2 linked regions of the Hydrogenophaga sp. SL48 genome follow. The protein of the gene in region 1 binds, or shares a complex with, the protein of each later gene. Links are inferred from orthologs where the notes say so. Each region holds a gene or a part of one and is shown on either strand. Other genes may lie near its edges. The genes, in order: accC and accD.

The links.
Region 2: the proteins of accC (region 1) and accD are in contact, whole or in part, in a solved structure (PDB 8UXZ), measured with the Escherichia coli proteins. The link is inferred for Hydrogenophaga sp. SL48 from one-to-one orthologs.

What each region holds. Positions count from the first base shown.
Region 1 is NZ_CP063400.1:3,744,440-3,747,609, reverse strand. What follows is about bases 229-3,082. They hold accC (acetyl-CoA carboxylase biotin carboxylase subunit), read left to right. Parts: upstream 229-907; coding sequence 908-2,257; downstream 2,258-3,082. Other genes in these bases: prmA (50S ribosomal protein L11 methyltransferase), read left to right, coding at 2,301-3,082; accB (acetyl-CoA carboxylase biotin carboxyl carrier protein), read left to right, coding at 429-893. Outside these bases: IM738_RS17750 (TlpA disulfide reductase family protein), read left to right, coding at 1-172; more of prmA, read left to right, coding at 3,083-3,170. UniProt on the Escherichia coli protein: This protein is a component of the acetyl coenzyme A carboxylase complex; first, biotin carboxylase catalyzes the carboxylation of the carrier protein and then the transcarboxylase transfers the carboxyl group to form malonyl-CoA.
Region 2 is NZ_CP063400.1:526,760-530,044, reverse strand. Bases 317-3,285 are described here. They hold accD (acetyl-CoA carboxylase, carboxyltransferase subunit beta), read left to right. Parts: upstream 317-1,346; coding sequence 1,347-2,225; downstream 2,226-3,285. Other genes in these bases: nagZ (beta-N-acetylhexosaminidase), read right to left, coding at 2,973-3,285; IM738_RS02510 (LON peptidase substrate-binding domain-containing protein), read left to right, coding at 2,222-2,899; trpA (tryptophan synthase subunit alpha), read left to right, coding at 486-1,295; trpB (tryptophan synthase subunit beta), read left to right, coding at 317-489. Outside these bases: more of trpB, read left to right, coding at 1-316.

The sequences.
Region 1 (3,170 bases):
TTTCCCCGTCGCCTTGGCCGGGCTGGCGGGAACCGAGTTGGGCCGCAGTCTGGGCAACGCCAGTGGGGGGCTGCCGTTCACCGTGGTGTTCGGTGCCGACGGGACCGTGATGCACCGCAAGCTCGGCAAGCTGAGCGAGTCGGACCTCTCGCTGTGGGCGGGTCTGGTCTGAAAGGCCATGGCCAGCGAGGCCGTTGGTCTGCTGGGTGGATGTGGTGAACCGCGTTGAAAAGCGGTTAAAGTTCTTTCAACTTGTGTCCGTGCGTGGACCGAATGGCCCCTCGAACGTCGGCTGTCGAGGGTGATGAACGGTGTGCCACCCGATTCAACCCTCGTGTACACTGCGCACCCCGGCGGATTGTTCAGCCTTGATTTCAATGAAATTGAGTGAAGTTGAATCAATTTGACCGCATTTCGTTGGAGAAATCATGGATTTGAGAAAACTGAAGACGCTGATCGATCTGGTGTCCGAATCGAACGTGTCCGAACTGGAAATCACCGAAGCGGAAGGCAAAGTGCGCATCGTCAAGAGCGCGCCCGTCGGCATGGCCGCTCCGGTCACCTACGCCATGGCCCCTGTGGCCGCGCCCGCAGCACCGTTGGTGGCTGCTGCACCGGCCGAAGCGGTTCCTGCTGCCGCAGCTCCGGCCGGACCGGTGGGCCACACCGTCAAGTCGCCCATGGTCGGCACCTTCTACCGTGCCTCCAGTCCCGGTGCGAAACCCTTCGTGGAGGTCGGTGACAGCATCAAGGAAGGCGAAACGATCTGCATCGTCGAGGCGATGAAGATCCTCAACGAGATCGAAGCCGACAAGAGCGGCACCGTCACCCAGATCCTGGTGGAGAACGGCCAGGCGGTGGAGTATGGCCAGCCGCTGTACGTGATCGAATAAGCGACCGAACGCCCATGTTCAAGAAAATCCTGATCGCCAACCGCGGCGAGATTGCCCTCCGGGTGCAACGCGCCTGCCGCGAAATGGGCATCAAGGCCGTCATGGTCTACTCAGAGGCCGACCGCGACGCCAAATACGTGAAGCTCGCGGACGAGGCCGTCTGCATTGGTCCGGCGCAGTCGGCGCAGAGCTACCTCAGCATGCCCGCCATCATCTCGGCCGCCGAAGTCACGGACGCCGAGGCGATTCACCCTGGCTACGGGTTCCTGTCCGAAAATGCCGATTTTGCCGAGCGCGTGGAGCAAAGTGGCTTCACCTTCATTGGCCCCACGCCCGAATCGATCCGTCTGATGGGTGACAAGGTGTCGGCCAAGCAGGCCATGATCCGCGCCGGCGTGCCCTGCGTGCCCGGCTCGGAAGGTGCTCTGCCGGCCGACCCGGTGGTGATCAAACGCACCGCCAAAACGATCGGCTACCCGGTCATCATCAAGGCGGCGGGTGGTGGCGGTGGTCGCGGCATGCGTGTGGTGCACACCGAAGCGGCCCTGCTGCACGCGGTGCAGACCACCAAGGCCGAAGCCGGGGCTGCCTTTGGCAACCCCGAGGTGTACATGGAGAAGTTTCTCCAGAACCCGCGCCACATCGAGATCCAGATCATGGCCGACACGCACCGCAACGCGGTGTACCTCGGCGAGCGCGACTGCTCCATGCAGCGGCGCCACCAGAAGGTGATCGAAGAAGCGCCGGCGCCGGGCATTCCGCGCCGCCTGATCGAGAAGATCGGCGAGCGCTGCGCGGCGGCGTGCAAGAAGATCGGCTATCGGGGGGCGGGTACTTTCGAGTTCCTGTTCGAGAACGGTGAGTTCTATTTCATCGAGATGAACACCCGCGTGCAGGTGGAACACCCGGTGACGGAGTGGATCACTGGTGTGGACATTGTGCGCACCCAGATCGCGGTGGCCGCCGGCGAAAAACTGCCGTTCACGCAGCGCCAGGTGCAGTTGCGCGGCCACGCCATCGAGTGCCGCATCAACGCGGAAGACGCCTACAAGTTCACGCCTTCGCCCGGCCGCATCACCACCTGGCACATGCCCGGTGGCCCGGGGGTGCGTGTGGACTCGCATGCGTACACCAACTACTTCGTGCCGCCGAACTACGACTCCATGATCGGCAAGCTGATCGTGCACGGCGACACGCGCGAGCAGGCCCTGGCCCGAATGCGCACGGCGCTGGCCGAAGCGGTGGTGGAGGGCATCAAGACCAACATCCCGCTGCACCGTGAGCTGATGGTGGACGCCAGCTTCGTGGCCGGCGGCACCAACATCCACTACCTGGAAGAGTGGCTCTCCCAACGTGAACGCTGATCTTGCTTGCCAGACCCAGCCGCCGGCTGGGTCTCTTTTTGAGTTGGTCCTGCTCGTCCCAGAGGCCGGCGTCGAGCCGGTCAGCGACGCGCTGGTCGAACTCGATGCGCTGAGCGTCTCGGTGGAGGATGCCGATGCCCTGACACCGTCCGAGCAGGCCCTGTTTGGCGAACCGGGCATGCCCGCGCCGAAGGCGGGCTGGAACCGTTCGCGGGTGGTGGCGCTGTTCCCCACTGAAGCCGGTGCGCGCGAAGCCGCGGCGCTGCTGGTGTTTCAGGATTTTTTCGAGGGTTGTGAGGTGCTGGGCGTGCAGGCCGTGGCCGAGCAGGACTGGGTGCGCCTGACGCAATCCCAGTTCGACCCGGTGGAAATCACGCCCACGTTCTGGATCGTGCCCACCTGGCATGAGCCGCCAGCTGCGGCGCGCGAGGTGATCCGGCTGGATCCGGGGCTGGCGTTCGGCACCGGAACGCACCCGACCACGCGCATGTGCCTGCGCTGGACCGCCCACCATGGCGTTGAGGGCAAGCGTGTGCTGGATTACGGCTGTGGTTCGGGCATCCTGGCGATCGGCGCGGCCAAGTTCGGTGCGACGGACATCGTGGCGGTCGACATCGACCCGGCCGCTGTGGAATCGACGCGACTCAATGCCAGCGCCAACCATGTGAGCCTGCAATCGGGGTTGCCCGATCAGGCCCGGGGGCAGTTCGACATCGTGCTCGCCAACATCCTGGCCACACCGCTCAAGGTGCTCGCTCCGCTGCTCTGTGAGCACGTGCGCGCTGGTGGTCGCCTGGTGATGGCCGGCATTCTTTCGCGTCAGGCCGACGAGCTGAAAGAGGCTTACGCGCCTTGGGTGTCCCTCTCGGTCAGCGACGAAGAGGACGGCTGGATCCTGATGACGGCCGAGAAG
Region 2 (3,285 bases), 3.2 Mb from region 1 along the record:
GCTGCGGGCGAAGGACTGGAGAGCGGCAAACACTCGGCCTCGCTGCAGAAAGGCAGCCCCGGCGTGTTGCACGGCAACCGCACCTACGTGCTGCAGGACGACAACGGTCAGGTTACCGAGACCCACAGCGTGAGTGCCGGCCTCGACTACCCCGGCGTCGGGCCGGAACATGCGTTCCTGAAAGACATCGGCCGCGCCGAGTACGTGGGCATCACCGACGCCGAGGCACTGGAGGCCTTCCACTACCTGTGCCGCACCGAGGGCATCATTCCCGCGCTCGAGTCCAGCCACGCCGTAGCCTACGCCATGAAGCTGGCCAAAACCATGCGGCCAGACCAGTCCATTCTGGTCAACCTCTCGGGGCGTGGCGACAAGGACATCGGCACCGTGGCCGACCTGTCAAATGCCGATTTTTATTGCCGACCAAGCTGCCGTGGGCAGTCGGTCAAAGGCGGCATGGAGACCGCCACCATCAAGGTGACCAAATGAGCCGCATTGAAAAAACCTTCACCGACCTCCAGGCGCAAGGCCGCAAGGCCCTGATCCCCTTCGTCACCGCTGGCTTCCCCTACGCCGACATCACGCCCGACCTCATGCACGGCATGGTGGAGTCTGGCGCCGACGTGATTGAGCTGGGCGTGCCATTCTCCGACCCGTCGGCCGACGGCCCGGTGATCCAGAAGGCTGGCGACCGCGCACTGGCGCTGGGCATTGGCTTGTCCCAGGTGATCGAGATGGTCAAAACATTCCGCCAGCGCAACGCCACCACGCCGGTGGTGTTGATGGGCTACGCCAACCCGATCGAGCGCTACGACCAGAAACACGGCACGGGCAGCTTCGTTCGCGACGCCTCGGCGGCGGGTGTGGACGGCGTGCTGGTGGTGGACTACCCGCCCGAAGAGTGCGAAGAGTTCGCCGCCGCTCTGCGTGCCGCCCATATGGACCTGATCTTCCTGCTGGCACCCACCTCCACCGACGAGCGCATGGCGCAGGTGGCGCGGGTGGCCAGCGGCTACGTGTACTACGTGTCGCTGAAGGGCGTGACAGGCGCGGGCACGCTGGACGTCGGCCAGGTCGAGGCCATGCTGCCACGCATCCGCGCGCACGTGAACGTGCCGGTCGGTGTGGGCTTTGGCATCCGCGATGCGGAGACCGCCAAGGCCATCGGCAAGGCGGCCGACGCGGTGGTGATCGGCAGCAAGATCATCCAGCTGATCGAGAACGAGCCGCACGAAAAGGTGGTGACGGTCGCGGCCCATTTCCTGCGCACCATCCGAAAAGCACTCGACGCATAATCCTGCTTCTTCGCCGGCCCACCGAGGCCCGGCCCCTCCTAGGAGACCCGCATGTCCTGGCTCGAAAAACTGTTACCGCCCAAGATCACCCACACCGACCCGACCGAGCGCCGCAGCGTGCCCGAGGGCCTGTGGATCAAGTGCCCCAGTTGTGAGGCGGTGCTCTACAAGACCGATCTGGAGAAGAACCAGAACGTCTGCCCGCACTGCAGCCACCACCACCGCATCGGCGCGCGTGCACGCCTCAACGCGTTCCTCGACGCAGAAGGCCGTTACGAGCTCGCGCAAGAGGTGCTGCCGGTCGACGCCCTGAAGTTCAAGGACAGCCGCAAGTACCCCGAGCGTCTCAAGGAAGCGCTGGAGAACACGGGCGAGACCGACGCGCTGATCGTCATGGGCGGGGCCGTGCAAGGCATGAGCCTCGTGGTCGCCTGTTTTGAGTTCGACTTCATGGGTGGCTCCATGGGCTCGGTGGTTGGCGAACGCTTCGTGCGCGGTGTCGAAGAGGCCATCGCGCAGAAGGTGCCTTTCCTCTGCTTCACCGCCACCGGTGGCGCGCGCATGCAGGAAGGCCTGCTCTCGCTCATGCAGATGGCCAAGACCAACGCGTCCCTCACCCGCCTGGCCAAGAAGGGGTTGCCCTACATCAGCGTGCTGACCGACCCCACCATGGGTGGCGTGTCGGCTGGATTCGCCTTCGTGGGCGACGTGGTGATCGCCGAGCCCAAGGCGCTGATCGGTTTCGCAGGCCCGCGCGTGATCGAGAACACCGTGCGCGTGAAGCTGCCCGAAGGCTTCCAGCGCGCCGAATTCCTGATCACCAAAGGCGCGGTGGACTTCATCTGCGACCGGCGCGAGCTGCGCAACACCGTGGCCAGCACACTGGCAATGCTGCAGCGCCAGAGCGCTGACGCGGTGGTGGCCGATTGAGCGATGTTCCGTCGGCGCCCCTCACGCTGACCCAGTTGCCCCTGTTCCCGCTTCAGACCGTCCTGTTCCCCGGCGGCTGGATGCCGTTGCGCATCTTCGAGGTGCGTTACCTGGACATGATCAGCCGCTGCCACAAGGCGGGGGCGCCCTTTGGCGTGGTGTGCCTGCACGAAGGCAGCGAAGTGCGCCGCATCGACCCCGATGCACCGCCTGGTGGCGACGGATTCGCCCATGAGGCCTTCTTCCCTGCTGGCACCCTGGCCCGCATCGAGCAGCTGGAACGGCCACAGCCAGGGTTGATGGTGATCCACTGCCGGGGTCTGCAGCGCTTTCACGTGACCGCCAGCCACCAGCTGCCCCACGGCCTGTGGGTGGGCGACGTGGTGCTGGACGAAGCGGAGCCGGTGGTGCCGGTACCGGTCGATCTGGCGAGCACCCGTGACGCGCTGCAGCGCCTGCTGAACAACCTGAGGGAACGCGAACCCGAAGGCATGAACGAACTGCCCCTGCAACCGCCCTACCACTGGGACGACAGCGGCTGGGTCGCCAACCGCTGGGCCGAGTTCCTGCCCGCGCCAGCCGAGCTCAAGCACCGGCTGATGACGCTCGACAACCCGCTGCTGCGGCTCGAACTGATCTCGGATCTGCTCGACAAGCTGGGCGTCGAGCGGTAGGTCTCTTGGCGTTCCGGGGCTCCGCTGCGGCGCGGCGGCGCCCCCTTGAGGAGGAAGGCACCGCAGGTACGGGTCAGGGAATCAACTCCAGCGCCCGCATGTAGCGCTCGCTGACCATCAGCGTGTCCCAGTCCATCCCCGCGGCGCTCGGCAGCAGCGCCAGACGGCGCTCTTCGCTGGCGGGATGGGGCTGCCAGCGCCCTTCGATCACGGCTTTGGAGAGGTCTTCGATGGCGGCATCGATCGGCGCGCCGCCCTCCACCACCGACTGGTTGCACAACACCACCATGTCGCCCCCCGCGTTGAGCGCCGCCAGCGCGGCCTCGGCGAAGCTCACATCGCGCCCGTCGATGTGGCGCGCCGCCTCCATGCTCAGGTCGTCGCTG